4 regions of the Neobacillus sp. NPDC093127 genome follow, and region 2 is predicted to be linked to each of the others. Evidence: predicted binding sites of a transcription regulator. Region 2 holds the regulator's gene; each other region holds the start of a gene.
The links. The regulator Rex, encoded in region 2, represses fermentation and respiration genes when NADH is low (regulators of the CRP and FNR family bind a similar motif). The targets are predictions, from matches to a motif close to TTGTGAAATATTTCACAA.

Region 1 (7,578 bases), on a different contig from region 2:
GTCCAATCCAATCGAATTTGAAGTGGTTGACCATATAGGTGCTGGAATGGTTTCAAAGAAAGTTGTCGGTCAAAATCAGGCCGTGAGAATTATGACGGGTGCGATGATGCCAGAGGGTACAGACGCAGTCGTTATGTTTGAAGTTGCACAAGACTACGAAAAAGATGGAACGCCATTTATGTCGATTAAACGCAGCTTTAAAAAGGGTGATAATGTTTCCTTCACTGGTGAAGATGCCAAGCAAGGAGAAATCTTAGTGAAAAAAGGAACATTGATTAATCCTGGCATTCAAGCAATGCTCGCCACGTTCGGCTATAAAAGTGTACCTGTAGCTAAAAAGCCGTTGGTTGGGTTGTTTGCGACCGGTACAGAGCTGTTGGAAGTGGAGGAAGAATTAGTTCCAGGAAAAATCCGCAACAGTAATTCTCATATGATTGCTGCCCAGATTGAAAGAGCCGGGGGAGTAGTTCATTATTTTGGAAAGCTGCCGGATGAATTCAATACATGCTTTGAAGCAGTCAAAAACGCTTTAAATGAGGTAGATGTGTTAATTACCACTGGAGGTGTGTCGGTAGGTGACTTTGATTACCTTCCTGCTATTTATGAAAAACTAGGTGCAGAGGTCTTCTTTAATAAAGTTGCGATGCGTCCCGGAAGTGTGACGACAGTAGCACAGTATAAAGGAAAAATTCTGTTTGGGCTTTCAGGCAATCCTTCCGCATGTTATGTCGGTTTTGAATTATTTGCCCGGCCGATTATTCGCAGGATGTTATTTTCAAAAAAACCACACTTGCGAAGAGAAAAAGCGATTCTTGAGGTCGACTTTCTTAAGGCAAACCCATTTACGAGATTTGTTCGCAGCTCTGTATTTATCGAGGATGGCAGGTTAAGAGTTGCCCCAAGCGGACTGGATAAGTCCAATATCATTATGAGCCTTTCAGGTGCTAATTCTTTGACGATTCTTCCAGGCGGCACGAGGGGATTTACTGCCGGCAGTGAGGTAGCAGTGTTATTACTGGAGGACCAGACCGGCAGTGCGTGGCCTTGGTAAAGCCAGTAATTTTCCAGGTGGCAGGTTATCAAAATAGCGGCAAGACCACCGTAACATTGAGGCTTATTCAAGCTTTAAAAGGTCTGGGATTAACAACAGTTACCATTAAACATCACGGTCATGGCGGCAAGCCGGAAGTAATAGAGGAAAAGGATTCAACAAGGCATCTTTCTGCAGGTGCCATCGCCTCTGTCGTTGAGGGTGACGGAAGATTGATTTTGCAAGCAGAAAACATCAATAGCAGTCTAGAAAATCAAATAAGACTCATGGAATATTTTCAATCGGATGTGCTTCTGATTGAAGGTTATAAGTATGAAAATTATCCGAAATTATTGCTGGTAAGGAATCATAAAGACCTTTCGCTGTTAGCCAAGGTGGACAATATTAAGGTAATAATGTATTGGGAAGAAACACTGAGAGAACCCCTTAAGGAGCAAACAAAAATCCCTTGCTTTCCTATTCATGATCAAACAGCTATTCTTTGGATCGCTCAGACAATCAAAAAGCTTTTTCTTGCAAATCCGTAAAAAAGAAGGCTTTCGCCTTCTTTTTGTTCTTATGCCTGGCTTAGTTTTTTTCTGATGACTGCGACACACAGAAGTAGCATAGGAATGAGCAGCTGAATGGTGATAAAATAAAAAGGTGTGGTTGTCCCCATGCTACGAATCATTTCTTGAAATGAGGATGCTGACCAAACAGAAAAAAGAATAATTAAAAATCCAAATGGTAAGATAATTGGCTTATAACTAGGAAGTTTGAGCCATTGTGAAGTGCCGAGCACTAGCATATAAAAAAATGCCGATAGTTGTACAAAACCACCAAGAACCCAAACGGCTATGACAATTGACTCGACATGTTCAAAAATTGATCCAATACTAATATATCTTGCCGCTTGAAACACCGGAAATTGAGTACTGGTAATAATTCCTCCAAATAAAAATATATTCCCAAGATTGATATATACCATTGTCATGACACTCAAAGTTACAGACAATATACTCCATTTCATCCCTTTCGTTTCGTCCGATAAAAAAGGAAGCAGGAATGACAATAATGAAAATTGACTTAACCAAGCATGTGGTGCAAGGGAACCTTTAATAGATGGTATCCAGCCATACTCCATGATTGGAAAAATATTTTTTACGTTTAGGTCGGGAATTAGGAATAAATAGATTATTAAGTAAAGAACCAAGACAATGGGCAAGAAAATAATTGCACACCTTCCTAATACTTCAATGCCCCCGTGGACAGCAAAAGCACAAGTTAGTGCAATGCCTCCTGTAACAACAACTAATGGAGTTTTATGCAAAAAGGCACTTTCGACGAATTCCCCATACTCCCTAAAAGCTATGGCCGTATCATATAATAGGAAGAACAAGAAGATGAATCCGATGATTTTCCCAAAGGTACGACCAAGAATGAGTTCACTATATTCGACAAGGGTCTTCTTCGGGTAAAGTCTATAAAGTTTAGTAATAATCAAAACAATCAAAAAACCGCTTAAAGCAGCCCAAATGGGAGAAAGCCATAGATCACGTTTTGCCTGTTGTGCAGTAATAAATGGAATATAAAGAATGGCCGTGGCAACAACGACCGCGTACATAATTAGTGCCATTTGGAAGGGGGAAATTTTCCCTTTTTCAATCATTTTGCTTCAGTCCTTTATAAGATACTAACTAATTTCCCAATATCTTCCGATTGGTTTGAAGATAAAGTCAATTAATTGGCTTGGTCCAGGCATGTTAGGGAATAAAACGAGTAAAATAGCAAGCATCCATCCAATCGTGATTAATGTAATAAACACTACCTGCACTTTCCGTATATTTTTCTTCAGTTTCGGCCATTCATATAAAAAGATTAGCATCAATAGAGCCGTTATTCCCAATATACCTCCCCACTTCATTATTCTCTCCCACCTTTTTTTGCTTTTTCATTGGATAAACCCGTTCTTCTAATATTTACCTTTGTTTCGAATGTAACGTCTACTTTTTGGAATATTTCGCTCCATTCGTTTTTCTTCCTTTTCCATGTACCTGGATAATCCCGTTGGAACGCTTCTGCAAAGCCAAATATATCAGCATTCATTTTTTTCTGTGCTTTTGATAAAGCCAATCTCTCTCTTTTCTCAATTACTTGTACAACCATACGTTTTACTTTTTTTGTTGACTTTAGATTTAACAAATTAAGATTTGTCGTATTTTGAATAACTTCTAGATCTGTATTTGTCTTAACCTTGATACTCCAATTTCCGTTTGAAATCTTCGGAATCAACTTGTTATGGCTTCTTAACAAATTTAATGACACAAAGCCCTCGTCGTCTTTTAAAGAAATCGTAATAATACCTGATTTCGCCTCATTTCTCGGCCAAAGAATCCCTCTAGTTTCTTTATCGCTCAATCTCCCGACCATCTTATCTCCTCTCAATACGGCTGCCCCTTGAATGAATGGAATGTTCTTCCCCTTATTAACTCCCAAATTGGACGGTGACATTTTTGCAACCCAAGGAATAACGGCTGCACCTGCATCCCCGGATAACATTTCCGACAAATCTTTTACAGTTACTTTTACACCTATTTGTGTGTCGACCAATTTGCGCAGCTGTTTAGCAGAGTCCCGCTCCAACTCAGGCATCGACTCCAAAACTTCCTTTGCAGAGTCCATAGAAACAAAAACATCAGCACGTTCGCGAGGCTCCGTATGCCCCATCCAAAAATCAATTTGATCCCCAATTCCTTTTTTAGCTAATTTCTCACCAATAATTAGTACCTCGTTTTGTCCCCAGAAAATCCGCCTTGTAAGCTTCTCTTGGAGCCTAGACATCGCATCAGCGATGGTTACTCCTTGGGCTGATCTGACTAAGGTTTGACTACTATTATTTCCGCTTGACACCCCTTCTTGTTGTCCGCCCTCTACCGGTTTTGGGATAAATACTTGGACGGATAGTTCAATCTCCTCCTTTTTACTTACATCAACACCAGTTGCCAAAATGATTGCTAAGTCATTTACCTCTGCACGATCCCAGCATCCGGCAAGCACAGGTATTATCAGGCAAAGAAGAAGGACTAGGGAAATATAGTTATTCTTCCTCCGTCTGAAAGGGTCCATCATTAATCACCACCTTTACTTGGACTGGGTTTCTGACCATGAGGCTGCCGATGCAGGTTTCCTAATTCAGTAGTCACGGATTCGGGACGTGTGTTCATTGCCCACCAAGGGGCGCGAATGAGTACATCCTTTAAATTGTGAATCTTAAGTGGGGCAATTGAATCTAAATACGGAACACCGAAAGAACGGATGGTGCAAAGATGTACGACAATAGCGATAATCCCAAGCATAACCCCTAATAAACCTAATATTCCGGATAATATCATGATCGGAAAGCGCAGCATCCGAATCGAAATTCCTGCAGCATATCTTGGTAGTAAAAACGAGGCGACACCCGTAATCGCCACCACCATTACCATCGCCGATGAAACAAGACCAGCCGTGGTTGCGGCTTGTCCGATGACAAGTGCACCAACGATACTAACTGCAGCACCTACTTGTTTCGGCAGTCTTATACCCGCTTCGCGCAATGCCTCAAATGTGATTTCCATAATGAATGCTTCAATCAATGCCGGGAATGGAATTTGCTCACGGCTTTGGGCAATGGTTAAGAGGAGAGATGCTGGGACCATTTCTTGGTGGTACGTAAGAATTGCAACATAAGCTGATGGAGCGAGCAATGCAATAAAAAAGAATAAATAACGCAGCCAACGGATGAATGTACTTATTAAAAATCGGTTGTAGTAATCTTCTGGTGCTTGTAACAAACTTGCGAACGTACATGGAGCAATAAGGGTGAAGGGAGTTCCATCAATCAATATGACAACCCGTCCTTCTAAAAGGCTGGAGGCCGCAATATCCGGCCGTTCTGTTGATAATACTTGCGGAAAAGGAGAAAAAGGGTCATCCTCAATCATTTCCTCTATATACCCGCTTTCCAAAATACCATCGATTTCAATTCGTTCTAACCGATTTGTTACTTCTTTGATTAAGGTGTTGCTTGCGATCCCTTCAATATAAGCAATGATTACTTGCGTTTCTGTGAACTTACCGATTGTAATTTGTTTCATTTTTAAGGCGGGATGGCGAATTTTTCTACGTAAAAGGGAAGTATTTACTCTTATTGTTTCAACAAAACCTTCCCTCGGACCGCGAATAACGGATTCGGCCACCGGATCCTCGATTCCCCGTTTCTCCCACTTTGGTAAACCTATAGAAATTCCTTTTATTTTATTGTTAATAAGAATCACAGGGTTTCCAATTGAAATTTGTTTAATAACATCAGTAATGGTGTTGATTACCTTTACATCAGAAACAGCTAGTTTCTTACTTACATTTTCAATCGTTGTTTCTGGATCAAAGCTTTCCAACTGTACGAGCGGCATGAGCACCTGTTGATCAATTTCCTGAGTATTTGAAAGTCCATCGATATAAATGAGAGCAGCTTTTGTCCGAGAACCGATGGTAAATTCACGAAATACGACATCGGAGCAATCGGTATAAGCTGATTTTAGTATTTCGATATTTTGATTCAAATCCAGATTTAGCAGAATGAGGGGTAATTTAGATAGTGTTTCTGTTATTTGCTGGCTTGGAAAACGGTATCCTTTATTTTTTTTATGTTTTAAAAAATTCATCAGCAGGATCCCCTTATTAATAATCAAGGTTATTCTTTCCAAAAAAGGCGGGATTATGAGTTTTTGCAGATGACTATAAAAAAGAGATGAAATTTCTTCACAATTGTAGGTGTCATTATGTGATATGTTTCACTTTTTTTTCTGCTTCGCTACCTTATATTAAAGGCAGATAAGAAAAAGGAGTGAAAGAGATGAAGTTATTTTTACCTAAACAACATGGTGCTTGGGCAATGCTGATCATCCCTTTTTGGCTTGGGGTCATCAATGGGGGCTATTTATGGCAGCATATTCCGTTTTTTATAGGCTGGCTCTTATTGTACTTAGCAACTTATCCTATGCTCCTCTTATTTAAGAAGAAAAGAATCCCGTTTTATACAAAGTGGACGCTTATTTATATCGTACCGGCATTATTGCTTTTAGGCATCCCATTAGCAGCAAGACCAAGCCTTTTTTATTTTGGACTTTTGATGATGCCGTTTTTTATGATAAATGCGTATTATACCTCCAAAAATCAAGACCGTGCCTTTATGAATGATATTAGCGCTATCTTCGCTTTTTCGATTGCCGGTTTGGCAAGCAATTATTTAACGCAAGGCAGTATGACCGCAACAGCGATTATTTTTACCTTTACTACTTCAGTATTATTTTTTATTGGCTGTACCTTTTATGTGAAATCAATGATTAGGGAAAAGAAAAATGCAAAGTTCAAATGGATTTCATGGTCATACCATTTTGTGCTCATTCTTGCTTGGTTCATAGGCGGGTTTTGGATTGCAGCTCTCGCCTTTATCCCGAGCTTGCTTAGAGCGATTCTTTTTTACGGAAAGAAGTTATCACCAAAACAAATTGGCATTTACGAAATCATAAACTCAGGTTTGTTCTTCATCATCATTGCTATCCAAATATTTTTACAAAAATAAAAAAAGCCGATACCGGCTTTTTTTCGTAGAAATTGTTAATCAACCTTACATATTTCGGTTGGACAATCCTCGCAATCGATGTCCCTTTTTAAATACCCTAAATCATGAATTGTAATTGTGCCCTTATCTATTGAGATCGTGCCAGTTTTTCTAAGGTCGCTCAGCAGGCGGTTTACTACTTCACGGGAGGTGCCGCAGAAGTTAGCCAATTCTTGATTGGTTAACGGTAAACCAATCAATATCCCTTTATTGGTTTTAATACCATAGCTATTGCTGATTCGAATCAGTGTGGAATACAAGGCGCCTTTTTTGCCATGAAGAACCAAGTCACGAAATTTGGTTTGCGTTTTCCGATACTGCAGACTCATCCATTTTATAAATTCAAAGGAAAGTGAAAGATTTTGCGAAAGTTTTTCTTCCAGAGTATCCTTCATAATGACGGCTACTTCACCACTTTCAACAACCCGTGCGCTTAATAAATACCTGGAAGCAGGGGAGAATAAATTTAATTCACCGACAAAATCACCACTAGAGCACATTCTTAATGTAAGCTCTCTTCCGTCAGGAATAATTTTGCTAATTTGAAGTATCCCGCTTTGGACTATATACAATTCATCGGCAAAAGAACCTTCCTGAAAAAGAAAAGTGCCTTTTTTAATTTTTCTGACATGGTGCACCGTATCAAATAAATGGGAAAATGTTACCGGTAATTCTTTAACTGACTGCATGCTCATAACCACCTTTAAAGGTGCGAAATTAATCGCAAATTTGATTTTTAAAAAAATGACAGTCATGATCGGGTTTGTAAGATATTACTATAATTATATTGTTAACCAGGAATATTTAGCAATAAATGTGGAATAAGTTCATATAATCGTCAAAAGTCAAACACATTTTTAATATTTCTCAGGAAATAACGTCGATG
Region 2 (7,578 bases):
CAGGCAGTCTTTTAATAATTGTTTTTAGCAGCGTAGATTTGCCGATTCCATTTGGTCCGACAAGGGCAATACTTTCGCCTTTATAGGCACGAAAGCTGATGTCCTCAGAAATCTTTTCATTGCCGTAACCAACGGCAAGCGAATCCACAGCCAAAACATCATTTCCGCTTTGTCTCTCGATTTCAAATGAGAACGAAGCGGACTTTTCACCGCCTAATGGTCGGTCGATTATCTCCATTTTCTCAAGTTTTTTCCGGCGGCTTTGCGCTCGTTTAGTCGTCGAGGCCCGTGCTAAGTTCTTCTGGATAAAGTCCTGGAGATCCGCAACCTCCTGCTGCTGTTTTTCATAAAGCTTCATTTCACGCTCATAATTGGCCGCTTTTTGGTCAAGGTAAGAACTATAGTTGCCCGTAAACCGCGCGATTTGTTTGCGCGATACTTCGTAAACTTGAGTGACTACTTTATCTAAAAAATAACGGTCATGAGAGACAATCAAAATGGCGCCATCATAACTCTGTAAGTATTGCTCAAGCCAGGAAAGAGTTTCGATGTCGAGATGATTGGTAGGCTCGTCCAAAATTAAGATATCAGGTTTAGTTAATAGTAATTTTCCTAAAGCAAGACGGGTTTTCTGTCCGCCGCTTAAACTTGAAATCGCAAGCGCGCTTTCGTGGAAATTTAACCCATGGAGCACGGAGCGAATATCTGCTTCGTATTGATACCCGCCAGTCTCCTTAAATTTCACCTGAAGCTGGTCATATTCTTTAAGAACTCGTTCATATCTTTCATTGTATTCAAACACATTGGGGTCCGCCATCTGTTCTTCAAGCCTGCGCAGCGATTTTTCCATCATTTGAAGCGGTTCGAAGACGGTCAACATTTCTTCCCAAATGGACAAATTCGATTCTAATCCGGTATTTTGCGCTAAATAACCGATAGTCACTTCTTTTGGCTTAATAATATCCCCGCCATCATGTGACAAGTGACCGGCAATGATCTTTAATAGCGTCGATTTGCCTGCACCATTGCGGCCAACAAGTGCCACGCGGTCTCGCGTTTGTAATTCCAGCTTAATATTCGATAAAATAAGGTCAGCACCATAATATTTTTGTAGTTGATTGACCTGCAGTAAAATCATTTTCATTCACCTCTTATACAAAACCAATATGGCGTTCCACACCATCATTTACTATGGAAACTTATTCAGAGAATCATTCCTGCCAATAAAGGCGGTGTGAGCAAAGCTAAGCTTCATCTATTCAAAGTAACAAAAAATTTTTTTTCACCTAAATCTGATAATCTGATAAATTTTTGCGGCGCTCCGCCCCTTTTCCATACAAATAGTGTACCGTATTACTAGAGTGTCGGCAATAAAGGGCTTGAAGAGCGGGTATCTTTCAACGAAAAAAAATGTCTCAACTAGTTCAAAGTTTCACACACATTACCGGAAAAATAGTGTATGATTTGAGAGGAGGATTATTTATATGGCAGATTTTACACATTTTAATGAAGAAGGCAGGGCGAAAATGGTCGATGTCAGCGATAAACCAGAAACAGCACGGACCGCTCTTGCCCATTCCAGCATAACTGTAAGTAAAGAGATTTATGAAAAGATAACCAATAATGAAATGAAAAAGGGCGATGTGTTAGCTGTTGCCCAGGTTGCTGCGGTAATGGCGGCGAAAAAAACATGGGATTTGATTCCGATGTGTCATCCGATTCCGCTTACAGGTGTGAATATTTCTTTCTCATGGGAAGCGGACCACCTAGACAACTATCACCTACATATTGCGGCAGCGGTAAAAACAAAAGGGAACACGGGTGTGGAAATGGAAGCGTTAACAGCAGCTTCAGCTTGTGCCTTAACCGTTTATGATATGTGTAAAGCAGTGGACAAGGGCATGGTAATCGGACCGACGTATTTAGTCGAAAAAACGGGCGGTAAAAACGGGGATTATAAACGAACCGATAAAATTTAACTAAATCATCCAAGGGGTGTGGGAGATTATGGGTAATGAAACAATGAAAATACCACAGGCGACAGCAAAACGGCTGCCCCTCTACTATCGATTTTTAAAAAACCTTCATTCTTCCGGTAAACAAAGGGTTTCTTCTGCAGAACTGAGCGAAGCAGTGAAAGTGGACTCGGCAACCATTCGCAGGGATTTTTCCTATTTCGGGGCTTTGGGGAAAAAGGGCTACGGCTATAACGTTAATTACTTATTAACCTTCTTCCGCAAAACCTTAGATCAAGATGAACTAACAAAGGTGGCCTTAATTGGGGTCGGTAATCTTGGTACCGCCTTTTTAAACTATAATTTTTTAAAAAACAATAACACAAAAATAGAATTTGCCTTTGATGTCGATCCGAATAAAATGGGAACGATGATTCGTGAGGTACCGGTCTACCATCTCGATGAATTGGAGACCGTCCTTGCCAATGAAAATATATCGGTAGCGATTCTTACCGTTCCTGCGCCGGTCGCTCAGCAGATTACCGATCGACTTGTGAAGGCTGATGTGAGAGGGATATTAAATTTTACACCGGCACGATTAAATGTCCCTCCGTCCATTCGGGTCCATCATATCGATTTAGCAGTAGAACTGCAATCACTGATATATTTTTTAAAGCACTATCCAACTGTCGAGATAGAAGAATAATGGTAAAAGGGCTTTTTTGCGAGCATCATCTCGTGAATGGCCCTTTTTTATTTTTTTACTTTACTTGCGTAACAGTGTTATGTTACATTATAAAACAGAAAGGGGTTTTCAAAAATGAGCGAGGAGTTAATTTCTAAGAAGGACTTATTAGATCTTGCAGGGATTTCGTACGGGCAGCTATATAGATGGAAACGAAAGGATTTGATTCCTGAAGAATGGTTTATTCGAAAGTCGACGTTTACCGGTCAGGAAACCTTTTTTCCAAAAGAAAAAATTTTAGAAAGAATCGATAAAATCCAAACAATGAAGGAAAATCTTTCGTTAGATGCACTGGCCGATATGTTTTCTCCGAATATTAGTGATTTGCAATTGGAAAAGGATGAATTAATCAAACGTAACATTGTTTCTGCTGCAGTGATGAATTTTTACCTAGAGAATGATCAGAGCGGTTTTACATTTAACTTTCCAAGAATTCTTGAAGTTTATGTGTTAGAAAAGCTGCTTCAGTCAGGTGAAATTAATTTGGATGAAGGGAAAATGGTCTTACAAGTATTAAAGAATCATGCACCGCTTATCAAGCAAAAAAGCTGTGAATTGGTGATTACCCGAAAGCTTGGAGTATCTTCGTGTCTATTATTAATAAATGCAGAAGCCGTTTATTTAGAACCGGGAACCAAAATGGTAGTGTTGCTGTCACTGATGACATGTATGGAAGAGATTAAGTCGAAATTATTATAAAGGAGAATGGCAATGGAATTAAAAAATAGAGGAGATTTGATCATTAATGGGATTGGGGCATCTAATGGCGGAAAATTCCAGCTGGTTACCTTGAATGGACGTGGAACGGTTAACAGCAATTTGGAGTGCAGTGACTTTGAATGCAATGGTTCAGGAACGGTTAAAGGCGATGTGCTAGCAAATACAGCGAAAGTAAGTGGGAATGCGAGTTTTAAAGGAACCATCGATAGCGAACAGGTTACAGTTGAAGGAACAGCAAAAATTGAGAAAAACCTATATTCAAAACATTTACAGGTTTCAGGTAAAGCCTCTGTTGGCGGCAAAGTGAAATGTGAGGAAATAAACCTTCATGGGATTTTAGCGGTGGGTGAAGATTGTGAAGCTGAAATTTTTACAGGAAAATGTCGCTTTACGATTGGCGGATTGTTAAATGCCGATCAAGTAGATATTGAGATATACGGAGAATGTAAGGCAAAAGAAATTGGCGGACAGTCAATCACCGTAAAACAACAAAAAGGGTCGTTCATCGGCACGTTATTCAAGCCTTTTCTTAAAACGCAGCTGGAAACGGACTTAGTTGAAGGGGACATCATTGAACTTGAAAATACGATCGCAAAAGTGGTCCGAGGCAATCAGGTCAAGATTGGGGCTAATTGTCACATTGGCGTAGTCGAATACACAGAAGAATTTTCGCAGGATAAAAATGCCGTTGTTGGTGAGTCAAAAAAGGCTTAATAGGGGGAGAAGTTGATGGAGAAAAGTGGAAATCTAATTATTAATGGTTCAGGAAGTTATCCAGGCGGCCATTACGATAAAATCAGCATTAGAGGAGAGGGGACAATTGTGAATGATGTTGAATGTTCCTTCTTTCATGTCTATGGAACGAGTGAAGCGGTCGAAAATGTTACTGCTGACTCCGTGAAAATCATAGGGGAGGCAGATTTTAAAGGGAATGTGGAGGCTGGCCAAGCGCTTGTCATGGGGACGATGAAGGTTGGAACCCGTGCCCAATTGAAAAAAGTAAAGATTCTCGGAATGTTGGAAGTCGGCGAAAGACTTAGTGGAGATGAAGCGACCATTAAAGGGAGTATCGCGGTTAATGGCGATGTGGAATATGAGACGTTCGATTCCAGCGGCGGGTTTGAAATCAAAGGACTTTTAACGGCGGAAACGATTAAAGTTTCATTAAAATTTGGAGAGAGCTGTGCTGAGGAAATTGGCGGCGGGAAAATCACGGTGAAAAGGAAGAAGAATTCGCTGCTTCCGTTTGGAAAAGATGCAGGATTCCTTACTGCCAAAGTAATTGAAGGGGACGACATCTACCTTGAAAATACAAAGGCAGATATCGTTCGTGGCAAAATAGTCAAAATTGGCCCTGGCTGCCAAATAGGGTTGGTTGAGTATACCAATGAGTTAACGCAAGACCCTTCAGCAACGATAAAAACCAAGACACAAATTTAAAGGAGAATGGGATGGTAACGAAGGAAAGCAAGTTAGGATTGGTTGTTGCTGGGTTATTACTGGGGATATTGATGGCTTCAATGGATAACACGATAGTCGTTACGGCGATGGGGACGATTGTCGGTGACCTCGGAGGGCTTGAGAGTTTTGTTTGGGTGGTTTCCGCCTATATGGTGGCGGAAATGGCCGGAATGCCGATATTCGGAAAACTATCGGATATGTACGGCCGGAAGCGGTTCTTTATCTTTGGATTAATTTTGTTTATGGCAGGTTCCGTATTGTGTGGTACAGCCGAAACAATTACGCAATTAAGTATCTACAGGGCGATACAAGGAGTCGGCGGCGGCGCGCTTGTTCCAATCGCGTTTACGATTATGTTTGATCTCTTTCCGCCGGAAAAACGCGGAAAAATGGGCGGCTTATTCGGGGCTGTGTTTGGGCTGTCGAGTATATTTGGTCCATTGCTCGGAGCGTTTATTACTGACCATATCAGCTGGCATTGGATTTTCTATATTAATTTGCCGCTCGGGATTTTATCACTGATTTTTATTGTCTTCTCCTACAAGGAATCACCGATTCACAAAAAGCAAGCAATTGATTGGTGGGGGGCAGTTACCTTAGTGGGTGCCGTTGTATGTTTAATGTTTGCCCTAGAACTTGGCGGACAGAAATATGACTCGGATTCTACGGTCATTTTAAGCCTATTCGCGGGATTTGCGGTTCTTTTTCTCATCTTCTTATTGGTTGAGACGAAAGTAAAGGACCCGATTATTTCGTTTTCGATGTTTAAGAATCAGCTTTTTGCCGGTAGTACGATTGTTGGTTTGTTTTACGGGGCAGCATTTATGGCCGCAGCGGTTTATATTCCGATTTTTGTTCAAGGGGTATATGGCGGCAGTGCCACCAATTCGGGGCTGATTTTATTGCCGATGATGCTCGGCTCCGTTGTTACGGCACAGGTCGGCGGGTTTTTGACGACAAAAATGAGCTACCGGAACATTATGTTTTTATCTGGTGTGATTTTGATTATTGGATTCTTGTTATTAAGCACCATCACACCGGATACAAGCAGGCTGTTCTTAACGCTTTACATGATTGTTATTGGTCTTGGAGTAGGATTTTCTTTTTCAGTCTTAAGTATGGCCGCCATTCATCCATTTGGCATGGAGCAAAGGGGTTCGGCGACTTCCACGAGTAATTTTATTCGTTCGCTGGGAATGACCGTGGGGATTACAATCTTTGGTACGATTCAGAGAAGTAAGTTTACCGGGAAACTAGAAGAATTATTCTCTGGGATGGGGCCAATGCCGAAGGGGCAATCTTTTGGGGATTCGCGTGCTTTATTGTCGGAAGAAGCAAGAAGCCATATCCCGCCGCAAATCTTAACGAAAATAACGGACGCCTTATCAAGTTCAATCGTCCACACCTTTACCTGGGCCCTCGTCCCCGCAGTATTGGCATTTCTGTTTATCTTTATCCTGGGGAAAGAACGAATGGTGATCCATCGGGGGGATGCTTTGAAATAATGGAAAAAGGGGCCCTGGTGGTATAGGAACGAGCTTTTTATTGTGGGGTGTATCTTCGTCGTTATTGTCCCATAGGCCGCTCCTATAGGACAGTTTCGCTGATTTCTTTGGTGAATTTGTCCCATAGGCCGCTCCTATAGGACAGTTTCGCTGATTTCTTTGGTGAATTTGTCCCATAGGCCGCTTCTATAGGACAGTTTCGCTGATTTCTTTGGTGTATTGTCCCATAGACTGCCTCTAATGGACAGTTTCGCTGATTTCTTTGGTGTATTGTCCCATAGGCCGCCTCTATAGGACAGTTTCGCTGATTTCTTTGGTGAATTGTCCCATAGCCTGCTACTAATGGACAGTTTCGCTGATTCCTTTGGCGTATTGTCCCATAGACCGCTTCTATTGGACAATTCCGCTGATTTCTTTGGTGAAATGTCCCATAGACCGCTTCTATGGGACATTTCCGCTGATTTCCTTGGCGTATTTGTCCCATAAACCACTCATTGCCCAAAAGGAGATAAATAGAAATAAGGGGACCCCTGAAATTAGGGATCCCTTTCTTTATTTTTTTATCTGGTTCTTATGTTTAAAATGAAAGAGTATCATTTTTAAACCAGAGCCAAAATCAAATGTCGCTAATAAAATTAGCAGGTAGCTAAAGAAGCCCCAGCCGTTTTTTTGCACATCATCGATAGCAAAGTAAGTAAATAATCCGCCAAGCAGGAAGTAAATCAAACCGGAAAACAAGGGTGAACGTCTCATAGGAAGCCTCCGATAAAGTTTTGAACGGCCTCAGCCTCTCGCCTTAATCGCTCAATATCATCTTTGTAAATAGACTGGACCAAGACAACCATGGTATTCATCGTGACATGGGCAAAAATCGGTACCCAAATCCGCTTTGTTTTGACATAAAGGAAGGCAAACGAAAAGCCCATGGCCGAATAAAGTAGTATATGTACAGGCTCCATATGGGCCAGTGCAAATACGACTGAGCTGACTAGCGCTGAGATAAAGAAATTAAAGCGTTTATGAAGGGCGCCAAAAATAATTTTTCGAAACACGATTTCCTCTAAAATCGGACCAATGATGCTTGTCACAATAATCGCCAAAGGAAAGGTATTAATAATGTTAAGAATATCTTGTGTATTTTCTGACCCCATTTTAATGCCTAATAGGGTCTCAATGATGGCTGCTGCGTACT
Region 3 (7,578 bases), on a different contig from region 2:
GTTCCCTAAATACCCACTCGCCCAGTTTACAGTTTTACTTTACAAATGGTGAGTTGGCAGGAAGGATAAAGAGGTACCGTCGAAAGGGTTTAAGTCGTATACGGCCTTCGAAAATGTATGCCCTTTACAATCCACAGGATGAAGCCATTGGTTTTTTTGAGGTGAAAGGGAAAAGCAATATCAAGATTGGAGCCTTCGACCAAGAAAGGCGCTATTTAGGCTGCTTTGAAAAAAGGAAGCTTACGTGGCGAAAAAATAAAAAACAATTGCTCGACGCGGCTGGAAAATCTATTGGCGTAGTAGAAGGATCGTCTGTATTTATGGATGAGAGGGTAATTCATTCGAGGAATCAGCCCGTTTTGCGGCTTCGCAGAGGATGGATGCCGGTGGAGTGGAGCACTTATTTCCCAGAACCCAATACACCTGTACTCTCGTTTTTGGGAACTTTATCGGACAAAGAGAAGCTTTTGAGAATGTCATTTTTAATAAATGAATACTTTATCGAAAGGTAAAGTTTTGTATAGTTCCCCTCAAGATTAATGTTTGATATGATAATAACAAAATGAACATCTCATCTGGGGGTCAAATCATGCAAATCAAGGTAATAAAAGGTCATGGGTCTGGGAATGATTTTCTGTTAATTGATGAAATTTCGAATGCGTATACTTTCAAGGAAAATAATCGGGCAGAACTTGCCCGCTTGTTATGCGATCGTGAAACAGAATTAGGGGCAGACGGGATTCTTTTTGTCATGAATAGCGGTCATGCCGATGCAAGAATGCGCGTATTTAACGCGGATGGTTCGGAGGCTTCGATGTGTGGAAATGGGCTCCGTCTGGTTGCAAGATATATTTGTGAATTGTATGGGCGCAGTGAAGCTGTCATTGAAACCATGAAGGCAGACTTAAAGGTTAGTAAACAAATGGACCTCTTTCCAGATGTCCACACATATCAAGTGGAAATTTCGCCTGTGCAGTTTGAATTAAAGGCTTTGCCTTTAAATTTACAACAGCCAACACTTTACAACGAGAGAATTAAGGAGTTATCTGCGGAGCTAAGATTTACAGCGGTGGCTGTGCCTAACCCGCATTTAATTGCGGTAGTAGAGACGGAACAGCTTCAAGGTGATATCCAAAAACAGCTTAGTGAAAAAGTAAATGGCCCCAACGAATTATTTCCTGACGGTGTAAATGTTAGTTTTGTTAAGCAATTAGACCATGGGGCGATATATGTACGAACATTTGAACGGGGTGTTGGCTTTACGAATGCCTGCGGTACAGCCATGTCAGCTTCCTCCCTTGTTACCTGCTTACAAGAAATAAATCCATTTGAACAGCCGATCACGGTTTATAATAATGGCGGAAAAGTCCAATGTGTGGTTCATAAAATCGCCGGGGAGTACAATATTGACCTTATCGGAAATGCTACCTATCTTTACGAAGCAGCGGTTGAGGTAAATCTTGAGCGTGAATTAGTTGAAATTTCCAATAAAAGAGAATTAACAGAGCAACAAATATATGAAAAACTGCAATCAGAGGCACAGCAAATAATATCAGAGATGTTAAAAGGATAAGGCGCACCTTATCCTTTTTTTCCCTTCTTTAGAATCTCATGGACTGCTGCAAATGGCTGAATTTGTTTTGTTTGGAAATAGTCTCGAAATGGATCTCCGTTTTTTTCCAGCCGCTTTAATGCGTTTTCCATATTAAAGGTGACAGGACTAAGTTTTTCATCTACTTCCTCCCAATAAAGTGGTGTAGCAACTCCCGCTGCTTCATTTCCCCGCATTGAATAGGGGGCAACAATCGTTTTCCCTTCTCCATGCTGGACATAATCAACATAAAGTCTGTTCCCGCGCTTTTTTTTCATTCTTTCGATCGTAAAGGAATCAGGGTCTTGTGCGATTAAATACTCAGCCATAAAGCTTGTAAACAGTCTTGTATCGTCGTAAGAGAATTTTCCTTCCGGCAATGGCAGATAAACTTGCAGGCCCTTATTGCCCGAGGTCTTAATAAAGCCAATCAAATTTAGGTGGTCAAGCACTTCTTTTATCAATAATGCCGCCTTAACAGCTAAATGGAAGGCATCCTTAGAAGGCGGGTCTAAATCAAAGACAATTTCACTTGGCCCCTTGCTGTGTATGGTTTGAAAGGGAACGTGGAATTCAATCGCTAATTGATTTCCCAGCCAAACAAGGGTTTTCAAATTATTGCATAAAATATAATCAATTCCGTCAACGGATTGAGTTCGAATAAATTCCGGTGCATAATCCGGACAGTTTTTTTGATAAAATGCCTCTCCGAACATCCCGTGGGGGTAACGAATCACAGTCAGCAGGCGATTTTCTAAAAACGGCAGCATAAAGGGAGAAACTTCCCGCAAATAATAAATATAATCAATCTTTTGGATATGATGTTTTTCCCAAAGCGGTTTATTAGGATGGGTGATAGCTAAATCAGCCGGTAAATTTTTTTGTTGAATTATAAATTGTTCATATGTACATGCGGCTGGTTCCAAATCGAAGCGGAAATGGTCGAAATGCGGCTCTCGGAGTTGATTATCGAAGAGCTCTAAATATTTCACTTCAAGGCAGATAGCCGGATTTACATAAATTAATTGTCCCTCTTCACGAATCGTATTTTGTTTAATCGTTTGCTGTAAGGCTTGTTTTTCTTCCGGTTTAAATCCGAACAGTACTTGTCCAACAACATGAATGTTATTTTTTTTATACACGCTTACATAAAAGTAGCCGTTTGTTTTATCAAATGAAGTGATAAAACAGCTTACATATTTCCAATTTTTATATTTCAACCATTGTAAAGTCCGTTTTCCTTCCTCCCAAAGGCTAGTTCTAGATTTGGCAATGATTCCTTCGCCATCATATAACACCACTTTTTCCCATAGATCATTAAAATCCTCATAGGGATACACAAGTTGAAGTATTTGGCGATTATAGGGATTAGAATCTAAATCTAGGTCAAGTTGTTGAAATAAGTTGATTAACTGATCTTTTCGTTTATGGTAGGGCTGATTTAGCAGTGGTTTCCCTTTGAGCATCAACAAATCAAAGGCCATAAGCCGGCAAGGAGATTTCTCTGACTGCTCGGAAATTTTTTTCACTGCCTTTAGACGACCCCTAACCTGAATGGCGGAGAAATTGGCTTTATAAGGGTTTTCCAAGGCAACAAGTTCACCGTCAAGCTGAAGTGGTAAAAAAGCTTTAAATTGCTCCTCATAATTACGTAAAAATTTTTCAATTTCAGGAAATTGAGGGAGCAGCGGCTTTCCGTTCCTGCTTGTTAACGTTATTCCGTCAACGGTCCACTCTAAGAGTGCTCGAAATCCATCGTATTTAACCTCGTACAGCCAACCTGGCCGAACGGGAAGATCAAAGGTAAGACTTGGGAGCATCGGTTTCATCATAGTATATCTCCACCTTTTCTATATTTTGTTTATTTTTGCGCTGTTTCATTCTTTTCCAAATGTTTTAAGGAATGTCCCTGTTAAGGTGACGCAAAATAAAAATAAAAAGGAATGGAGAATAACATTATGCATACGATGTGGAAGGGCAGTATCAGCTTTGGGCTTGTAAACATTCCCATTAAGCTCCATACAGCAACAGAAGATAAAGATATCAAGCTCCGTACGCTCCATAATAAGTGCCATGCCCCGATAAAATATGAGAAAATCTGTTCAGTTTGTGAAGAAGAAGTAAAACCCGATGACATTGTCAAAGCGTATGAGTATACGAAAGGAAAATTCGTTGTCCTTGATCATGAGGACCTTGAAAAGCTGAAAAAGGAAAACGAAGAAAAAGCAGTGGAAATCATTGATTTCGTCAAAATCGAACAAATTGATCCAATCTATTTTGACCGAAGCTATTATATGTCCCCGAATGAGGGAGGAAGTAAGGCCTATTCTTTGTTACGTAAAGCATTACAGGAATCCCAAAAAGTGGGTCTTGCGAAAATTATTATCCGGTCTAAAGAGCAGCTGGCGGTCATCCGAGTTTATGAAAATACCTTGGTCATGGAAACCATTCATTATCCAGACGAAGTGCGAAAGTCAGGCGACGTACCCAATGTTCCGGCAGAAAACAAAGTGACCAAGAAAGAACTGGACACGGCTATCCTGCTTATTGACCAATTGACTTCGGAGTTCGAACCGGAAAAATATACTGATGAGTATAGGACAGCACTGCTTGAACTGATTGAATCGAGACGCAATGGAAAAGAAACAGTAACTGCAGCAACAAAGGAAGCACCGTCAAATGTTACCGATTTAATGGCCGCTTTACAGGCATCGATTGACCGCACAAAACCAAAAAAAGCTGCAGCACCAAGAAAGAAGGCAGCAGCAAAAATAAAGAAAGAAGCCTAAGGAAAAAAATAAGCCGATTCGAAACGGTTGAATCGGTTTTATTTTGGCGTGATACAAAATATTTTCAAAATTTCCTAGTTTTAGAAATGGATTTGACTAAAAGCTGGGATTGCGATAAAATAGAGTTAGGCTTTAAAGTTCGCTAATTATTTATTGGTTTAAGTAGTCGTAACTGCACGGGAATGTGGGTGAAGCTATTACCCAAACGTGCCAGTGCGTCTTTTTTGTTAATTTAATTAAGATTAACTTTAAGTGAACAATTTTTTTCTTGGATTAGAAAGGTGATGCACATGGATAAGCATTACCTTTTTATCTATATATAGTTATGAGTTTGCTAGAAAAATAGCGTCATAGCTAACAAACGGAGTGTTTAAAAACAGTCATAACTAAGTACAAGGGGTGATAAGTTTTGGCGTTTGGCAGAAAAAATGATGAAGAAATCAAACTAGAAGAAACTAAAATTTGGGTATGTAATTCAGAGAATTGTAAATGCTGGATTCGTGACAATTTTAAAAGCAGCGATGTGCCCCTATGTCCAATTTGCAAAAGCGAAATGAGTGAATCAACAAAAGAACTTCAAGTGATTCATAATCATAGTAAAAATTTTATGTAGGTGTATGGGAAAAGCAGGAGGATATTTGTCCCCTGCTTTTTTTATTCTTCCAAATGATCCTTACAAAACTGCAGGACTAACTCTTCCTCATCCACTTCAAGTGCAAAGTCTAACACTTTTTCAGTTTCCCTTTCAAAAAAATGGTACTGGGAAAGTCTTTGTCCCTTCTCATCGCTTACAAAAATTATTTTTAATCCAACCCCTTTATCAGAATAGAGTTCATCTTCGACATCTACATCAAGATCAAGGAAAAACTCATAACGGTCACCTGATAATAAACCAAATGGATCTTCTAGTTTATCAACTAAATAGCTAGTAATAATCAAACGGATCATCCTTTACATATTATTTCATCGTCTTATTATACACTCTTTTTGTGTTACAAGAAAAATTAAAACTAATTAAATCGCTTTATGGCTAAATTGGCAATCCTAATTTGAAGATAATGTGAATAAATGCACAAAAGCGATAACAATTATGGGAGAATGCGGTAATATTATGTTGTAATTAATAATGAAATTAAGCGCAGGTGAAAAAATAACAAATAAACATGTGAAATATTTCACAAGAAGGAGAAGGTGAAATGACTGCGACGACAGACCCATTACATATTCAATTACAGCCGTATTTGGTAGAGAGAAAAAATTTTTATCAACTTTTACATTTATTATTTTCAGTGCCAGGAAATATAGATTCATTATTTGAAATTAAAAGAGATGAAACGTTCAAAGAATTAAGGGAATTCCATGACGGCGGAAAAATCCTTGATCGCTTTTTCAAACACCTTAATGTTGAGCAAATTAAGAGGGAGCAACAAGAGTTCCAAAGGCTCTTCATTGGACCTGGCCCTTTAGCCGCACCTCCGTGGGAATCATACTACAGGAGCAGCGAAAAACTCTTGTTTGAAGAATGGACCTATCAAATTAGGAAAGTATACCATCAATTTGGTCTCCAATATTGCAAAGAAAATAATGAGCCTGATGACCACCTGCTACTTGAACTGGAATTTATGATCTACCTTTCTGATTTATGTTTGCAAGAAACGAAGGACGACAGGATAGAGAAACTGCTTGCGACCCAGATTAGCTTCCTAGAAGAACATTTAGGGATTTGGATCCCATACTTTTGTGAAAAAGTTATTGAAAATACAAGTAGTCAATTATATTTGGGAGCAGCGATGCTGCTTAAATATTTTTTGAGCTTTGATCTGGAATCATTAGTGGAAGTAAGGGAGGGTTTACAATTATGTCTGAAAATCATCCATTAACGAATATTTTAGCCAATAAAATGCAGCGACGCACATTTTTGAAATGGTCAGGGGCAATCAGTTTACCTGTGATTGCTGGAGGAATCGGCACAAAGATGCTCGTTGAACGGAATAAAGAGGCAAAGGCAGTAAGTACGAAAGACAATGAGAAAATTATTTCTACCTGCAGCGTGAATAACTGCGGCGGGCGCTGTGTAATTAAGGCGCATGTTAAGGATGGGGTGGTTGTGCGGGTCAGTACCGACTCACAAGAAAGCGGTGACTTGTCTACCCCGCCATTGAGGGCATGTGTCAGAGGAAGAAATTACCGACGGATGCTTTACCATCCGGACCGTTTAAAATACCCAATGAAACGGGTTGGCAAGCGGGGCGAAGGGAAATTTAAACGGATTTCATGGGATGAGGCGATCGAAACCATTGCATCTGAAGTAAAGCGAATTGGTGATAAATACGGCCCAGAATCCAGGTATGATAACTATGCCTCGGGACAATGCTGGGGACTTCATGGCGGCAGTGCTTCAGTAAGGAAATTATTATCGCTTACCGGCGGCTTTCTAAATTATCGTAATGACTATAGTTCCGGTGCAGGTAATGTAGCAACACCCTTTACGTACGGAACCAACAATTCAGGCAGCAGCTTTGATTCGCTTTTACACTCCAAATACATTATTTTGTGGGGGCAAAATCCTTCTGAAATGATATTCTCGACACCATACCGTGAATATTTAATGCAGGCAAAGAAAAATGGCGCAAGAATAATTGTCATTGATCCGCGTTATACAGATACGGCTATCGTATTCGCAGATGAGTGGATTCCGATTCTGCCGACAACGGATAATGCGATGATGGATGCGATGGGATATGTCATTATTACCGAAAATCTGCACGATCAAGCATTTCTAGATAAATACTGTCTTGGCTTTGATGGTGAGCATATGCCTGATGGAATAGCGAAGGTAGAGTCGTTGAAAAGCTATTTACTGGGGGAAAAGGATGGTACCCCAAAAACTCCGGAATGGGCTGAAAAAATTTGCCGGGTACCAGCTAATAAAATCCGCGAAATTGCCCGGGAGTATGCAAACACAAAACCCGCAGCTCTGATTCAAGGCTGGGGACCACAGCGTCATGCCTACGGTGAACAAATTATGCGCGGTGGTGCACAGTTAGCCTGCCTCACAGGAAATGTTGGCAAGCTTGGCGGCTGGGCTGCCGGTACTGGCTATTGGAATCGCTCGAATATCGTCTTTCCATTTACCTATGACAATCCAGTAAAAGCGTCTATTCCCTGTTTCCTTTGGACAAAAGCAGTCGAAATGGG
Region 4 (7,578 bases), on a different contig from region 2:
TTAATACTTCCTCTTCATCTAAAGGGGGAGCTGATTCAGCATCCCTTCCATCATGCGTGGCAACCAATATGACTTTATCTTTATATAAAAGCTCACTATTCAAACTTGGATGATTACTGTTTAAGCAAGACAGCCCTAGATCTATCTCCTCCTTTAAGACCGCCTGCTCAATATCAACGGATTCAATTATTTTGACTGAAATCTCCACTTCTGGGTACTGCTTTGTATAGCTCTTTAGAACGTAGGGTAAGATGGTATCTGCGATAAGGGGTGAGATACCAAGTGATAATTTCCTTGTGTATCCTTGACTAAAGGAAGATAAATCCTCAAGACCATGTTGATAAACCTCCAGCAATCTCTTCGCATGAACTAAATATCTTTTCCCCTCCTCTGTCAGTTTTATTTTTTTCCCTTCGCGATGGAACAATTGAGTCCCTACTTCTTTTTCCAGTTGTTTAATATGAACCGTTACGGATGGCTGTGAAATATATAGGAGCTCTGCTGTTCTGCGAAAATTGCCACAATCAGCAGCCGTAATAAAGGTGTTTATCCATTGAAATTCCATATTTCGCTCCTTATTAAAAATTTTAATTAATCGCTTCTAAAATATTCAATATTCCTAATTGTTGTTTTCCTATAAAATAACACTAAATAAGGAAGGGAGCGATTTTTATGATTCAAAGAGGGTTGAAAGGAATTGTTGCGGCGGAAACATTAATCAGTCATATTGATGGGGAAAATGGCCGGTTATTTTATCGAGGGTATGAAATACGTGAGATTACGAAAAGATTTTCTTTTGAGGAAGCAGCCTATCTTCTTTGGTTTGGCCACTTAGCTACTGAGGCACAGTTAAGCGCGCTAAAAGGCGAGTTGAAATCTAATCGTGAGTTACCCGAATATGTAAAGGGAATCATCGACCAACTCCCACCCGCCATGGATTTAATGAGTGTTATTAGAACTGCTATTTCCGCAGTAGGCGCTCAGTCAGATTATGGGTGGAAACCTAGTGTTTCACAGGCTATCCGGGTAACCGCTTTAGTCCCTACAATTATCGCCTATCGAAAAAGATTTTTAGAGGGGCAAAGTTATTATCCACCTCGAAGCGATTTAGACTTTGTTGAAAATTACTTGTATATGCTAAATGGTAACATGCCTTTAGCTGCCCATATCGAGGCACTCGAAACCTATATGATCCTAACCTTAGAGCATGGAATGAACGCCTCTACTTTTTCTGCCAGGGTTACAGCATCCACTGAATCAGATTTAGTTTCGGCAATTACATCAGCAGTCGGAACAATGAAAGGTCCGCTTCATGGCGGGGCGCCTTCAGGAGTCATCGAACTTCTGGATGAAATTGCTATGGTTGGAGATGCGGAAACGGTAATTAGAGAAAAGGTTTTGCGCGGGGAAAAATTAATGGGGTTTGGACACAGGGTGTATAAAACACATGACCCGCGAGCAGTAGCTCTAAAGGCAAAATTAATGGAGCTGGTTGGTAAGAATGAGTGGCTTGACCTAGCGATGACAGTAGAGAAAACGGCTGTTAAGTTATTAGCGGAGCTGAAGCCCGGTCGATTGCTTTATACAAATGTAGAGTTTTATGCTGCGGCCATCATGAAAGCAATCAATATGGATGCGGAACTTTTCACTCCAACCTTTACTGCAAGCAGAATGGTTGGATGGACGGCACACGTCCTTGAACAAACAGAAAACAACACCATCTATCGACCACAATCTAAATATATTGGGACCTACAATGAATTGTAGTTATGGTGTCAGGCACTCTAACTAACCCCAACGCAGTTTTTGGCGTTGGGGTAGGTTTTTATCCCATTTTTGTTCGTGAAGATGCTGGCTGATATTTTCTCATTGGTCCTTTTTCAAGTACTTCTTGAAGATAGAGGTTCCCGTTCTGACTTGTTTTTTTAAGCAGTTCCATTAAGTATGTAATATCATCCAGTGCTCTATGTGTTTGGTAATTTGTGATATTGTGTGCTTGTAAGAGAGTCAAGAGCTTACCATTCGGGAACCCATAGTTTTTCCAAGGGATATTTCTCATCGTGCAATACCATTTTAAATCGTTAACCTCGGGATACATGTGATAAAGAAAGCTGCGATCAAAAGAAGCGTTGTGTGCAAACACCGTGTCCGCGCGATGAAAATAGGTTTTTACTTTACCATCATGAAAGCTTTTTCCTCTTACCAACTCGTAAGGGATTCCGTGTACTCTATATGCTTGGTCATAATTATTTCGAGCTGAGTTTGATAGCGGCTCCCGTAAAAAGGAATCTTCCTCAATTATTTCGATGATTTCCCCAGAATCGGATCGATAGGTAAATAACTTTAAAGCCAGTTCAATCACTTCATCCTTAGTAGGACCCAATCCGGTCGTTTCCACGTCCAATAGCAAACCATATTTTTCTATGCTACGCACCATCATCATTCCTTAATACTTAAGTTTTCTATTATTATAACAAAGCTTACCCAACTAATGCATCTCCTAAATATTCCTATTGATAACCAAATAGTCTTAGTTTCCAACACCTGCTTGTAACAAATTGTTCAAATCATTTTTACAGATATGTGAACTATTGAGCAAACTTCCCTATTTTTAAAATTTATTTGTTATATTAACAGTGTACTTAATATATAAAACTTAATTACTAAGGAGTGTTTCACATGGTAGTCAATTGGTTAAGAGAAAACAAAGTTGCGGCTGGAATTTTGACAGTTCTTCGCTTATATATCGGTTATTCTTGGTTAACAGCTGGGTTCCACAAACTGACAGGCGGATTTGATGCATCTGGATATTTAAAAGCAGTAATTGCTAATCCTGTTAAAGGTCCTGATGGCGCCATGGTTTATGGCTGGTATGTTGATTTCTTAAAGCATTTCGCTTTACCAAACGTAGATATTTTTAATACAATCGTTCCACTTGGAGAATTCTTAATCGGACTTGGCCTTATTCTTGGCTGCTTAACAACAGCAGCAATGTTCTTCGGTCTTGTAATGAACTTCGCGTTCTTCCTAGCCGGAACAGTATCTCATATTCCAACAGACCTTTTCATCGGTGCGATTATTCTGTTCGCTGGCTTTAACGCTGGCCGCATCGGTCTTGACCGCTGGGTAATCCCATTCATCCGCAACACAGCATTTAAAGGTAACAAGAAGGTCAAACAAACTGCATAGCAAATCAATACACAGCCTACTTTTCATCACGAGAAGAGAGGCTGTTTTTTTGAAATAAAACAATATTGAAATTTAGGCACATCGGGTGTAATTTCATTCGGGGGTTGTTAGAGAATCACCAGCAAATCCAGCAAGAAACGCCTTAATAATGATCATCAAGCTCTCATCTAAATCCAGTGCCATCTTAAAGCCGCCCCTTTGCTCCAACGAAGAAAATCCATGTAGAATGCTGCGCAATCCCCGGACAGCGTGTAAAGCACTAGCACCCTCTAAATGATAAGCCTGCAAAATACGGACGGACAACTCTACGATTTTTGCCCCTGCCTGCAGCACATCAACATCCTCTGGATCCGGTGCGAGCAAGGTCGCCTCATAAACTCCTGGATGCTCCCGGGCAAAATTGACATAGGCTTGACTAACCGCTAGTACGGCTTCGGTGCCTGACACCCCAATGGCTGCGTCAGCCATAACCGCGTGAAGCTTATCAATTCCATAAATCGCCAGCTTTTTCCTCAGCCCTGGCAAACCGTCAAAATGGTTATATAAAGAAGGAGGGCGAATCCCTAATTTTTTAGCAAGATTCGCCAGTGAAACCTCTTGAATACCTTGTTGATCCGCTAGTCCCCCCGCTGCTTCTAGTATTGTCTTTAAATCGAGTCCAATCTTTGGTCTAGGTGACATTCTTAGCTACTCCTTTATCCTATTTTCCGTTCTAAATTTTCAATCGCATGTTCGATAACTTTCACAGGATTATCGACCATTTCTCCATGCCCAACTGCAAGAAGCTTTGGTTCATAGCCCACTAGTTTCTTTGCACTCACTAGCGCCGTCTTCTTACTCCATGTACCAAAAGCCGGGAACGGGAACCATAGCTTTATATCTCCCGCCACCGCAATTCCGCCTCTTGTCTGGAAGGCATCACCAGCAATCAATGCCCTCGTCCTCAAATCGAAAAACGACATCGAACCCGGTGTATGTCCCGGCGTTTCGATTGCTGTCAAAGAGCCAATCAGGTCCCCTTCTTTCAATAATACATTCGCTCGCGTTTTTAATTTTTTCGGAACACCGCCTTTTATCGGCGTTTGCTCCTCGTGTGGATCTAGAGAACGGTCGTCATTCATTAATCTGTGGTCTCGAACTGAAATATAAACCGGTACCTCAGGCAGCAAGTCCTTTATCGAATCTAATGCACCGACGTGGTCCTCATGTGCATGTGTCAACACAATTTTAGTAATCGGCTTGCCGATTGTTTCAGCGGCCTTCATAATCCCCTTTGTACAAAAACCAAGTGCAGCATCAATCAAGGTTAACCCGTCCCCTTCTTCTACCAAATAGCAATTTACCGGAAAAACACTCGCCATGAATGTCACTTGATATAAAAAACCATTTTTAATCATTCTCATAATAATCATCCCCCTTTAACTAATTATGTTAGTTTTATTATAACTAACATAATTAGTTAAATCAATTATTTTTTCCACCTTTTTACTATTATTTTTAAAATGAATTTCTTATGCGAGTTGTTAAATAATAAACAAATATTGAATTTTTAGTCACATCCTGTATAATTGTTCCCGAATCAATAAAGAGAACTTTACTTTTTTAGACGGAGGTGGCTTCCATGACAAACGCTGCTATTATTCAATTTAACAATGTTACCAAGCAATATGATAACGATCCGCCAGTTCTTGACGATGTAAGCTTTGAAATTGAACGCGGAAAATTTTATACCCTTCTTGGCCCCTCTGGATGCGGCAAGACAACGATTCTAAGGTTAATCGCTGGATTTATCGAGCCCACCAAGGGAGAAATTTATTTTAACGAAAAAAAAATCAATAATATCCCGGCCAATAAGCGCCAGGTAAATACGGTTTTTCAAGATTACGCCCTTTTTCCACATTTAAATGTCTTTGAAAATGTGGCCTTCGGATTACGCATCAAAAAAATGAAGAATGCAGAAATAGAGCGGAAGGTAAAGGAAGCGCTCAGCTTCGTAAACCTTAATGGCTATGAAAACCGGGAAATCCGCGAAATGTCCGGCGGTCAGCGTCAGCGTGTCGCCATCGCTCGGGCAATTGTCAACGAACCGGAAGTCATCCTTCTTGATGAGCCGCTTTCCGCTCTCGATTTAAAGCTGCGGACCGAGATGCAATATGAACTCCGTGAGCTTCAGCGCCGTCTGGGGATTACCTTTATCTTCGTCACTCACGATCAAGAGGAAGCGCTCGCGATGTCCGATGAAATTTTTGTCATCGATAAAGGGAAAATCCAGCAAAGCGGCACACCAACTGATATTTATGATGAACCGATTAACCGTTTTGTTGCGGACTTTATTGGTGAATCGAATATTGTTGATGGAAAAATGCTGCAAGATTTTCGAGTGGAATTTGTCGGCAAAGAGTTTGAATGTGTCGACAAAGGTTTTAACGTGAACGAAGCTGTTGAAATTATTATCCGTCCCGAGGATTTGGAAATCACAACGTTAGAACGGGGCAAGCTCCAGGTCCGCGTTGATTCCCAGCTGTTCCGGGGTGTTCATTATGAAATCAGCTGCTACGATAAGGATGGAAATGAATGGCTTGTCCATTCCACGAAAAAGGCGGCCGTTGGCAATGAAATCGGGCTTTACTTTGACCCAGAGGCGATTCATGTTATGCGTCATGGTGAAACAGAGGAAGAATTCGACCGCCGTTTAGAAACCTATGCTGATGTGGACCGCCATGGAGAATAAACGAACCAGCGGTCTTTACCGGATTCCTTATCTGCTGTGGATACTTCTATTTGTGATTGTGCCGATTTTACTTGTTCTTTACTATTCTTTCTTTGATATTGAGGGGAATTTTTCGTTCGTCAATTATCAAAAGTTTTTCACACCCGTTTACTTAAAAATGACGCTCAGTTCGTTTTGGTATGCGTTTTTGATTACAGCTATTTCACTGTTGATTTCCTACCCAACAGCATATTTACTTACAAAAACCAGGCATAAACAATTATGGCTGTTATTAATTATTGTCCCGTCGTGGATAAATTTATTGTTAAAAGCCTATGCTTTTATAGGAATTTTCGGAACGTATGGAGCTGCAAACAGCTTCTTAAAAGCGATTGGCATCGGCTCAAGTCAAATCTTATTTACCGATTTCAGTTTTGTGTTTGTATCGGTTTATATTTTTATCCCCTTTATGATCTTGCCGATTTTTAACGCATTAAATGAATTGAACCCAACCTTTATCGATGCTGCCAATGATTTAGGGGCATCTAAATGGACAACCTTTCGCCGCGTTATTTTTCCATTAACGATTGACGGAGTAAAGTCCGGTTGTCAGGTAACATTTATTCCTGCGCTTTCATTGTTCATGTTAACGAGATTAATCGCCGGTAACCGCGTGATTACGCTTGGTACATCGATTGAGCAGCATTTTCTCGTGACACAGGATTGGGGCATGGGCTCAACGATTGCGGTCTTTTTGATTATTATTATGGTGCTGATTATGGTCGTAACTGGTACCCGAAAGCGAGGTGTATAGAATGGATAAAAAAATAACCCCTTTATCAAAAATTTTTCTTGCGGTCATCTTTTTTATCCTGTATGCACCGATTTTCTTTCTTGTCATCTTCTCCTTCAACAGCGGAGAAACGATGTATAATTTTAAGGGCTTTTCATTAGAATGGTACCGCGAGCTTTTTCAAGATACGAGACTGTTGATCATCGTTTTAAATACAATTGTGGTTGCCTTTTTATCAGCGCTCTTCTCCACCATCATTGGTGTGCTCGGAGCTTTGGCGATTCATCAGGCGAAGAAAAGACAAACAAAAAATACCTTATTATCGTTAAACAATGTTTTGATCGTCAGCCCTGATGTTATTATTGGCGCTTCGTTCTTAATTTTGTTCACGATGGCTGGGCTGAAACTTGGCTTTTATTCCGTTTTGCTATCCCATATTGCTTTTAGCATACCGATTGTTGTCTTGATGGTACTGCCAAAATTAATGGAAATGAGTCCTACGTTGATTGATGCCGCCCGCGACTTAGGCGCGAGCAGCTGGAACGTTATGACAAAGGTAATTATCCCGTTTATTACACCAGGAATTTTTGCCGGCTTTTTTATGGCGTTAACGTACTCATTAGATGATTTTGCGGTGACTTTTTTTGTAACCGGTAATGGTTTTTCTACACTTTCAGTTGAGATTTATTCCTTAGCGCGCCGGGGAATTTCCCTAAATATCAATGCCCTATCCACCCTGCTGTTCCTATTTACCTTGCTGCTAGTGGTGATCTATTACTTTATTACCCAGCGCAACAAGCCTAATGGAATGGGGGTGCGTAAACGATGAACAAACTTGTCCGTTTTTTTCTGTTCATTGCTGTTGTATCGGCCGTGCTGCTATATG

Region 1: the regulator Rex is predicted to act here: its motif matches at 5,851-5,868, upstream of ACIQCO_RS10410 (YwiC-like family protein).
Region 3: the regulator Rex is predicted to act here: its motif matches at 5,544-5,561, upstream of ACIQCO_RS11830 (TorD/DmsD family molecular chaperone).
Region 4: the regulator Rex is predicted to act here: its motif matches at 2,582-2,599, upstream of ACIQCO_RS07435 (DoxX family membrane protein).

Annotation. Positions count from the first base shown of each region.
Region 1 is NZ_JBIVOP010000006.1:92,816-100,393, reverse strand. Features, by position in the region: gene ACIQCO_RS10440 (molybdopterin molybdotransferase MoeA) at 1-1,051, shown strand, start outside; gene mobB (molybdopterin-guanine dinucleotide biosynthesis protein B) at 1,069-1,578, shown strand; gene ACIQCO_RS10430 (GerAB/ArcD/ProY family transporter) at 1,608-2,699, opposite strand; gene ACIQCO_RS10425 (hypothetical protein) at 2,724-2,954, opposite strand; gene ACIQCO_RS10420 (Ger(x)C family spore germination protein) at 2,954-4,156, opposite strand; gene ACIQCO_RS10415 (spore germination protein) at 4,159-5,733, opposite strand; gene ACIQCO_RS10410 (YwiC-like family protein) at 5,925-6,653, shown strand; gene ACIQCO_RS10405 (Crp/Fnr family transcriptional regulator) at 6,689-7,381, opposite strand.
Region 2 is NZ_JBIVOP010000022.1:4,436-12,013, forward strand. Features, by position in the region: gene ACIQCO_RS22915 (ABC-F family ATP-binding cassette domain-containing protein) at 1-1,138, opposite strand, end outside; gene moaC (cyclic pyranopterin monophosphate synthase MoaC) at 1,485-1,979, shown strand; gene ACIQCO_RS22925 (redox-sensing transcriptional repressor Rex) at 2,008-2,661, shown strand; gene ACIQCO_RS22930 (YhbD family protein) at 2,776-3,399, shown strand; gene ACIQCO_RS22935 (polymer-forming cytoskeletal protein) at 3,412-4,134, shown strand; gene ACIQCO_RS22940 (cytoplasmic protein) at 4,150-4,860, shown strand; gene ACIQCO_RS22945 (MDR family MFS transporter) at 4,872-6,386, shown strand; gene ACIQCO_RS22950 (hypothetical protein) at 6,521-6,838, opposite strand; gene ACIQCO_RS22955 (YdiK family protein) at 6,939-7,139, opposite strand; gene ACIQCO_RS22960 (CPBP family intramembrane glutamic endopeptidase) at 7,136-7,578, opposite strand, start outside.
Region 3 is NZ_JBIVOP010000007.1:81,426-89,003, forward strand. Features, by position in the region: gene ACIQCO_RS11800 (hypothetical protein) at 1-512, shown strand, start outside; gene dapF (diaminopimelate epimerase) at 590-1,573, shown strand; gene ACIQCO_RS11810 (DNA ligase D) at 1,582-3,420, opposite strand; gene ku (non-homologous end joining protein Ku) at 3,550-4,380, shown strand; gene ACIQCO_RS11820 (cold-shock protein) at 4,790-4,993, shown strand; gene ACIQCO_RS11825 (DUF6509 family protein) at 5,035-5,328, opposite strand; gene ACIQCO_RS11830 (TorD/DmsD family molecular chaperone) at 5,577-6,260, shown strand; gene ACIQCO_RS11835 (DMSO/selenate family reductase complex A subunit) at 6,239-7,578, shown strand, end outside.
Region 4 is NZ_JBIVOP010000004.1:114,192-121,769, forward strand. Features, by position in the region: gene ACIQCO_RS07420 (LysR family transcriptional regulator) at 1-565, opposite strand, end outside; gene ACIQCO_RS07425 (citrate synthase/methylcitrate synthase) at 673-1,767, shown strand; gene ACIQCO_RS07430 (exonuclease domain-containing protein) at 1,826-2,434, opposite strand; gene ACIQCO_RS07435 (DoxX family membrane protein) at 2,680-3,189, shown strand; gene ACIQCO_RS07440 (TetR/AcrR family transcriptional regulator) at 3,283-3,870, opposite strand; gene ACIQCO_RS07445 (MBL fold metallo-hydrolase) at 3,885-4,592, opposite strand; gene ACIQCO_RS07450 (ABC transporter ATP-binding protein) at 4,811-5,920, shown strand; gene ACIQCO_RS07455 (ABC transporter permease) at 5,910-6,713, shown strand; gene ACIQCO_RS07460 (ABC transporter permease) at 6,715-7,521, shown strand; gene ACIQCO_RS07465 (ABC transporter substrate-binding protein) at 7,518-7,578, shown strand, end outside.